Roseiconus lacunae: one gene and its partner. The protein of the gene in region 2 interacts with the protein of the main gene of each other region in a pairwise test. Links are inferred from orthologs where the notes say so. Each region holds a gene or a part of one and is shown on either strand. Other genes may lie near its edges.

Region 1 (3,631 bases), on a different replicon or contig from region 2:
CACGCAAAGCAATACCGGGATTCCGGCAGTGTCAGCGCAAGGGGAGTCGTGGCAGATGCAACAGAAACGCAGCGGGCGTTTGGGAGTCAACGCCGCCTTCCTCCAAGAAATCAAAGACGACAACCGCCAGTTAAAAACGGATTGGGATCGGCTGGTCCCCATGTTGGCCCATCCCGAAACAGCCCTGAATCACTGGAATGAGATTGTCGCCGCCCTGGCGGAATTGCGTGACCAGCTTGCCATCCACTTTTCGCTCGAAGAGGCCTACGGTTACTTTGACGATGCGATCGATGTGGCCCCGCACCTAAGTGTCGAAGCTGAATCGTTAAAAGGCCAGCACACCGCACTGTTTGCCCAGATTCGCGACTTAGCTGATCAATTCGCCGAAGCCGACCTGAAACGCGACGGTCAAGTTGAAAAACTATTGCGGAAATTCGACGCCTTTCAGGCCGAATTTCAGACGCACGAAGAGTCCGAATTGAAGCTGATTCTCGATTCCTTTGGTGACGACATCGGCGTCGGCGACTGAATCCAGATTTGTGGCGGCAACATCGAGCCAATCGAGGCTCAGACGTCTCGCGAAAAGCCTGGAAAAATGCTAGAATCCGGCTTCTAATAGCAGCCCTTCGGGCCTTGCCCGAAGGTGGCAATTCCCCGGAGGTGCGATGATGTTTTTCCGCCTCCTTGATAGGGTTCTATGAGCGACGCCTCCTCCCCAGAACCGGCCGATTCTGAACCAATTGATTCGACTCCCGCACTGAGCGCCACCCCGGCGGCGAACGAGGAGTACACCGACGAGGATCTCAAGCACCTCTCCGACCTCGATCACGTTCGAAAACGCCCCGGGATGTATATCGGCGATACCTCCACTCGCGGTCTGCATCACCTTGTCTACGAAGTCGTCGACAACTCGATCGACGAGGCGATGGCGGGATTCGCGAGTAAGGTTTCGGTGACCGTACACACCGACGGAAGCGTGACGGTCGAAGATGACGGCCGCGGTATCCCTGTCACCCAGCACAAAGAACTGTCTGCCGAGATGGGCCGCGAAGTCAGCACGCTCGAGGGCGTGATGACGGTATTGAAATTCGGCGGCAAGTTCGAGAAAGGCGCCTACCAAACCTCCGGTGGTTTGCACGGCGTCGGCGTCACGGTGGTGAATTTCCTCAGCCAATGGGCCGAAACCGAAGTCAGCCGAGATGGCTTTACGTGGAGCCAGGAATACGAGCGTGGCGTCGCGACCGGCCCCGTCGTCAAGGGCCGTGAGACGAGCAAGACCGGCACGAAAACCACCTTCAAAGCTGACTCGCAAATCTTTTCCGTTACCAAGTACAGCTTTGACACGCTGAACAAACGACTGCAGGAACTGGCGTTCCTTAATAGCGGCGTACGGATCACGTTCTTAGATGAACGCAACGGCGAAGGCGGCGACTTTCGCTACGAACGTGGTATCACCGAATTTGTCGAACACCTTAACCGCGCCAGCGATGCATTGCATGCCGATGTGATCTCCATCGTCGGCGAGAAAGAAGGGTGCCAGTACGAGATCGCACTTCAGTACAGCACCGAGTACACCGAAAACGTCCAGTCCTACGTCAACAACATCCACACCATCGAAGGCGGAACGCACGTTAGCGGTTTCCGATCGGCATTGACGCGGACGTTGAATAATTACGGCAAGAAAGAAAACCTGCTGAAGAATGCCGCACTCAACGGTGACGACATCCGTGAAGGGATCACGGCAGTCATCAGTGTTCGAGTCCCACATCCTCAGTTCGAAGGACAAACGAAGACAAAGCTGGGCAATAGCGAAGTCGACGGGATCATCGCCGCCGGCGTCGGTGAACAACTCGCGAAGTACCTCGAAGAAAACCCCCGAACTGCCAAGGCAATCGTTCGCAAAGGCTTGCTCGCGTCGGAAGCCCGTGAAGCCGCTCGCAAAGCAAAGGATCTGCTGCGAAAACGAAAAGACGCCCTCGGGGGCGGCGGCCTGCCTGGCAAGCTTCGCGATTGCATCAGCAAAGAGATGGAGCGGTGTGAGCTTTACCTAGTCGAAGGTGACTCGGCGGGTGGATCCGCCGAAGGTGGGCGGATGCGCGATTACCAAGCCATCCTGCCACTTCGCGGTAAGATCATCAACGCGTACAAGAGCCGCGAAGACAAGGTCCTGGCAAACGAAGAAGTTCGCTCGATGATTCAAGCCATCGGGACTGGTATCGGTAACGACCAAGACATTTCCAAACGTCGCTACAACAAGATTGTGGTGATGACTGACGCCGACGTCGATGGAAGCCACATTCGCACGTTGCTACTGTGTTTCTTCTATCGCCAAATGTACCAATTGGTCGCCGACGGGCATGTCTATGTGGCACAACCGCCGTTGTTCCGTGTGACCCAAGGCCGCAACCGGTACTACGTTCAAACCGAAGAAGAAATGAAGGGCCAATTGCTCGACCGCGGTTTGAATGACACCGTCTTCGAAGCCGAAGACGGTCGTCGCGTCGAAGGCGATCAGATGCGAAAGCTGTGCTCGTCGCTTGCTTCGATGGAAGACGCAATCTTGGCACTCGAACGTCGCGGCGTTTCGCTACGGGTTCATGCGCAACGCCTTGACCCGGTGTCGAACAAATTACCCGCGTGGTTGCTGACGTACGGGAACGAAGAACATTGGTTCCAAAGTACCGACGAAGTTCAGGAACACCTGACCGCGAACCAACTGATCCTCGATGACGAAGCCCGCGCCGAGGAAACCGAAGGCGAAGGCGCATCGGCTGAAACAGAAGAAGCAAAGCCCGAAGAACAAAAGCAGATCGCGCACTTGGCCGAATTGCACGAAGTCCGCACGATCAATAGTGGCTTGAAAGAAATCGCCGTCATCGGGTTCTCAATCGATGACCTGATTCCCGCCGATCGGACCGGACTGACGACGCCACGATTCGAACTCGTTCGTGGAGAAGACACTCGGCGACCGCTCGACGACCTTCGTGAGCTGCTGCCCGAAGTGCGTGCGGCCGGTGAAAAGGGTCTGCAAGTGACTCGCTTTAAGGGACTGGGCGAAATGAACGCCGAGGAGCTTCGTGAGACAACGCTGGACCCAACCAACCGAACGCTGGTCAAGGTGAACATGAAAGACGCCGGAGCGGCGGACGAAATGTTCCGACTGCTGATGGGCGATAAGGTCGAACCACGTCGCGAATTTATCGAAAAACACGCCCTCGACGTGCGAAATCTCGACGTCTAAGACCACACGCGATTGCCGCGGGCCTCGATCGCTGCGGGGCTCGCCCGCTACCCGTTTTCGGTAGAAGTGGCCCGACAACAACGCGATCGGACGACGGCATTTGCTTGGTCGCATTTTCCGATTCGCGCTGGCGCGATACGCAGCTGCGCCGTCGGCCGGCACCGCTCCCTAACACGTTATTGCCGACGAGCTTCGTCGAGCATGCTCACCATCTCGGCACTGACCAACGCCGAGGGCAACGCGTAGGTAACGACACGCCCGGCGCGGGCGATATTGACGCCGATTATATTACCATCGGAATCGAGGATCGGCCCGCCGCATTGATTGGGCGCCAGAACCGTGTCGTGCTGAATCACCTGATCAAACCCGCTCAGACGGGCGTTGCGTGGG
Region 2 (4,228 bases):
GGCCAAGACGAGGATGGGTTTAGCGTTCACCTTGAGTCGATCCTGGCTCGTATTCTGCGGGGACGCAGTGTTTCAGAGTTGACGCGGCGAACGGAAAACTATTTGCGTCAGAACACCCACCTCTTGTCGACGGTGTCGCGCGATCAAGTCAACGACTTGGTCGATCAAATGAAGTCGACGAAGAGTGCACATCGACGTGCTGCCGTCCGAGAGCTTGCCAGCTATGGCAGTTGCGTTGTGCCGTTGTTGCGCTCATCACTGACGCGGAACGATTTAGACGCCGAGCAACGCGCGCGGATCCAATCGTTGCTTGCTAGTCGAACTCGGGTCGATGAGGACACGCCCAGTTCGTTGGCGCAGTTACTAGCCGTTGACCGAGAGCATTGGCAGATCCTCGCAAAGCGGATGGATCAATCGCAATGGCTTGTAGCCAACGATCACGTGATGCGTTGTGGGCTTGAGTCGCTTTCGCCTTGATCGTTTGTCGGTCGATCGTTTGTCGGGTTGAACCAAAGAAGGCGTGCCAATTCGGCGGGCACTGAGATTGCGATCTCTCACGGGCATCGATCCTTCGCTTCACTCCCGCGCGAGAGAGTGAAGCGGGGACCGGAGTATCGCATTCGGCGGTTACTGATCGGCTGCCGGTGGTTCGGATTCCGAGTCGGGCTCGTTCGAGCCTTCGGCAGCCGCCGCATCGCTGGTCGCCGCTTGATCCGGCTCAGCATCAGCCCCAGTGTTGCCATCGGATGGTGAAGCGGAGGCGACAGCTTCTTCCTCGGCGTCCTCTTCCGGTGGGATTCGAACGGCGGCGATCAATGAGTCATCACCATCGACGCTCATGATGCGGACGCCTTGGGTGTTACGTCCGATCACGCCCACGTCTTTGGCGGCGATTCGTTGGATCTTTCCTTTGCCAGTCATCAGGAAGATTTCGTCTTGGTCGTCGACGCGGGCGATCGCGATCACTTTCCCATTGCGTTCACTGGTCTTGATATCACGAAGGCCTTTTCCGCCACGTTTTTGAGTGCGGTAGCGGGCCGACGAAGATCCACCGTCGACTTCTGATTCCGCATCGCTCTCGCCTTCGCTTGCGTGTGGGCCGAATGGGGTGCGTTTGCCGTAGCCGTTTTCGCAAACCGTCAGCAACGTCGCTTCGGGTTCGGCGACAACCATCCCGACGACTTTGTCATCGCCGACCAGGCTGATGCCTTTGACGCCGGAGGTGTTGCGTCCCATCGGACGGGCATCGGATTCGCGGAAACGAATCGCCATTCCGGCCGAGGTGACCAGAATGACTTCGTCACCGGGGCCGATAACGGCGGCGGAAACGAGTTCGTCATCTTCGCGCAGTTTGATCGCGATGATGCCACCTCGTTTGGGGCGGCTGTATTGTTCCAGCGGTGTCTTTTTGACGAGGCCATTTCGCGTCGCCATGACCACATAGTAGCCTTCTTGATTGAAGTCACGGACCGCGAGGCAGGACGCGATCTTTTCGCCTTCTTCGAGTGCGAGCAGATTGACGATCGCTCGGCCTTTGGCGTCACGGGGCAATTGTGGCAGGTCGTAGACTTTCTGCCAGCGGACCTTGCCCGTCGTGGTCAGGAACAGCAAGTACGCGTGGGTGCTAGCGACGAACAGGTGTTCGATCGGGTCTTCACTACCCGTCTTGGCACCTTTTAGTCCTTTGCCGCCACGGCGCTGTGTGTTGTAGACACTGCTGGGGGTGCGTTTGATGTACCCTTCGTGACTGATCGAAACGACCATCGTTTCTTCGGTGATCAGATCTTCGAGGTCGAAGTTACCGAGTTCTTCGTTGCTGATTTCGGTACGTCGTGGTGACCCGAAACGACGTTTCATCTCTTCCAGGTCATCTTTGATGATGCCATGGACACGGGATTGGTTGGCAAGGATGTCCAGGTAGTCGGCGATCTCTTCGAGCAACTGGCGATGCTCGTCGGTTAGCTTTTCCTGTTCCAAGTTGACCAGTTGACCGAGACGCATCTTCAGGATTTCGTCGGTCTGAACACTGGTCAGCGCGTACGTGTCTGCTTCGCCGCGTTCGAGTTGAAATTGTCGAAAACCTTCGTCACCGAGGGCGCGTTGCATCATCGATGCAGGACACTCGATCCCCATCAAACGTTGCTTCGCTTCGGCTTGCGTGCGGCTTGTGCGGATCGTTTGGATAATCTCGTCAATGTTGGCCAGTGCCAACAGCAGGCCTTCGACGGTGTGCTTTCGGCGTCGTGCCTTGGCCAGCAAGAACTGGGTTCGTCTGCGGATTACGTTGACGCGGTGCCGCAAAAATTCGGCGAGCATTTCTTTCAGCGTTAGCTCGCGCGGCTTACCATCGACCAACGCCAGGAAGATCATCGAGATCGTGTCCTGGAGCGGCGAGAACTGGTAAAGCTGATTCAAGATCACGTCGGGATCTTCGTTGCGTTTCAGCTCGATTACCAAACGCACCGGCTCCTTCAGGTCCGACTCATCGCGGATTCCGGAGATGCCCTTGATACGATCGCCGTTGACCAAGGCGGCGATCTTTTCGACCACGCGGTCGCGGTACTGCTGGTAGGGGATTTCCGAAACGATGATGCGGTGACGGCCGCCTTTCATCTCTTCGATGCGAGTTTTAGCGCGAACGACGATCGTGCTGCGGCCTGTTTTGTAGCCGCGGCGGATGCCCGCTCGGCCGCAGATGATGCCACCGGTGGGAAAGTCCGGCCCGGGCACGATTTCGCAAAGCTCGTCGATGCTCGTTTCCGGTTCGTCGATCAATTTGATCAACGCGTCGCAGATTTCGGTCGGGTTGTGCGGCGGGATGCTCGTTGCCATCCCGACGGCGATCCCGCCGGAACCGTTGACCAGCAAGTTAGGGAACTTGCTCGGCAATACGGTCGGCTCGGTCCGCGCCTCGTCATAAGTCGGGATGTAGTCAACGGTGTCGAGCTTCAGGTCGTCCAGCAGTGCCGCGGCCACGGCAGAGAGGCGGGCTTCGGTGTACCGCATCGCCGCCGGTGGCAGACCCGCGATCGAACCAAAATTTCCCTGCTTGTCGATCAAGGGCGATCGCATGTTCCATTCCTGGGCCATGCGAACCAGCGTCGGGTAAATTACCGACTCACCGTGGGGGTGGTAGTTACCGGAGGTGTCACCGGAAATCTTCGCACACTTCACCCGCTTGCTGCCCGGCCCGAGGTTCAGGTCGTTCATCGCGACTAAGATCCGCCGCTGACTGGGCTTCAGGCCGTCGCGAACATCGGGCAGGGCTCGGCTGACGATGACGCTCATCGCGTAAGTCAGATAGCTCTCCCGCAGCTCATCCTCGATCGGCAAATCGATCAGCCGCAAGGCGCCTTCGCCGCGGTCTTGATCGTCACCGCCGCCCTCGCCTTCGGGCTGTGGGGGGCCGCCGGAGCCGTTCTCTTCATCCTGCGATTGATCGTCGTTTTCGTCTGCCACTTGGTGTCCTAGCGGAAGGGTGAAAAGCCGCTAAAAACCCGTCTTTTTCGGGCTCAGCGAGAATCACATAGGATACCAAATTTGGGCCATTTTCACAACGACCGGCAATGGCCTTGGGGACCTGCTCGGGCAGGCTTTTAATCCCGCCGCCGAGTCCCGCGTCGGACTCGACCGAAAACGTCACACAGCCGTCGTTTAGCTAACGAATTTGGCGTTCAGCAATCGCTGCTTGGTTTCCGACATCAACGCGTCTTCGTCTGCTTCGGATTCCGCGACATAGGTCACGCTGAATCGCAAGTAGGCGCCCGCGTCGTCCCAGGGAACGGTGACAATGCCGAGTTGTTCGATCAGGAATCGAGTCGCATCTTCGGCCTTGTCGAACGTCTCACCGCCTTCGGTGCCTTTCGGCGACGGTGTGTAAAGGAAGTACGTTCCGCCGGGCATCTCGCACTCAAAGCCGCAATCCTTCAGCACGGCGACGAGCTTTTCCATTCGGCGGCGGTACTTGGCGTTGATCCGCGTGGGAATCGAGTCGTCATCGAGCGCCGCCGCGGCCGCTTTTTGCGTCGCGATGAACTGGCCGCTATCGCTGTTGTCTTTGACGTCGGCAAATGCCGAGACGATTCGCTCATGCCCGGCGACAAATCCCATTCGCCATCCGATCATGTCGTAGCCTTTGCTCATCGAATGTACTTCGACGCCCACGTCCATCGCGCCGGGGGTTTGCAAAAAGCTGCGCGGCTGGCCGTCGAAGGTCAACAAGATGTGG

Evidence for each region. Proteins that work in one complex are often made in the same cells at the same time.
Region 1: the proteins of gyrA (region 2) and FYC48_RS20930 interact in binary tests that used the Escherichia coli proteins (3 or more experiments, as listed by UniProt). The link is inferred for Roseiconus lacunae from one-to-one orthologs.

Annotation. Positions count from the first base shown.
Region 1 is NZ_VSZO01000017.1:67,636-71,266, forward strand. The notes cover bases 383-3,469. They hold FYC48_RS20930 (DNA gyrase subunit B), read left to right. Parts: upstream 383-697; coding sequence 698-3,241; downstream 3,242-3,469. Other genes in these bases: FYC48_RS20925 (hemerythrin domain-containing protein), read left to right, coding at 383-529; FYC48_RS20935 (S1C family serine protease), read right to left, coding at 3,418-3,469. In the rest of the region: more of FYC48_RS20925, read left to right, coding at 1-382; more of FYC48_RS20935, read right to left, coding at 3,470-3,631. UniProt on the Escherichia coli protein: DNA gyrase negatively supercoils closed circular double-stranded DNA in an ATP-dependent manner to maintain chromosomes in an underwound state.
Region 2 is NZ_VSZO01000001.1:688,838-693,065, reverse strand. What follows is about bases 428-3,682. They hold gyrA (DNA gyrase subunit A), read right to left. Parts: upstream 3,349-3,682; coding sequence 628-3,348; downstream 428-627. Other genes in these bases: FYC48_RS02330 (LL-diaminopimelate aminotransferase), read right to left, coding at 3,655-3,682; FYC48_RS02340 (hypothetical protein), read left to right, coding at 428-477. In the rest of the region: more of FYC48_RS02340, read left to right, coding at 1-427; more of FYC48_RS02330, read right to left, coding at 3,683-4,228. UniProt on the Escherichia coli protein: A type II topoisomerase that negatively supercoils closed circular double-stranded (ds) DNA in an ATP-dependent manner to maintain chromosomes in an underwound state.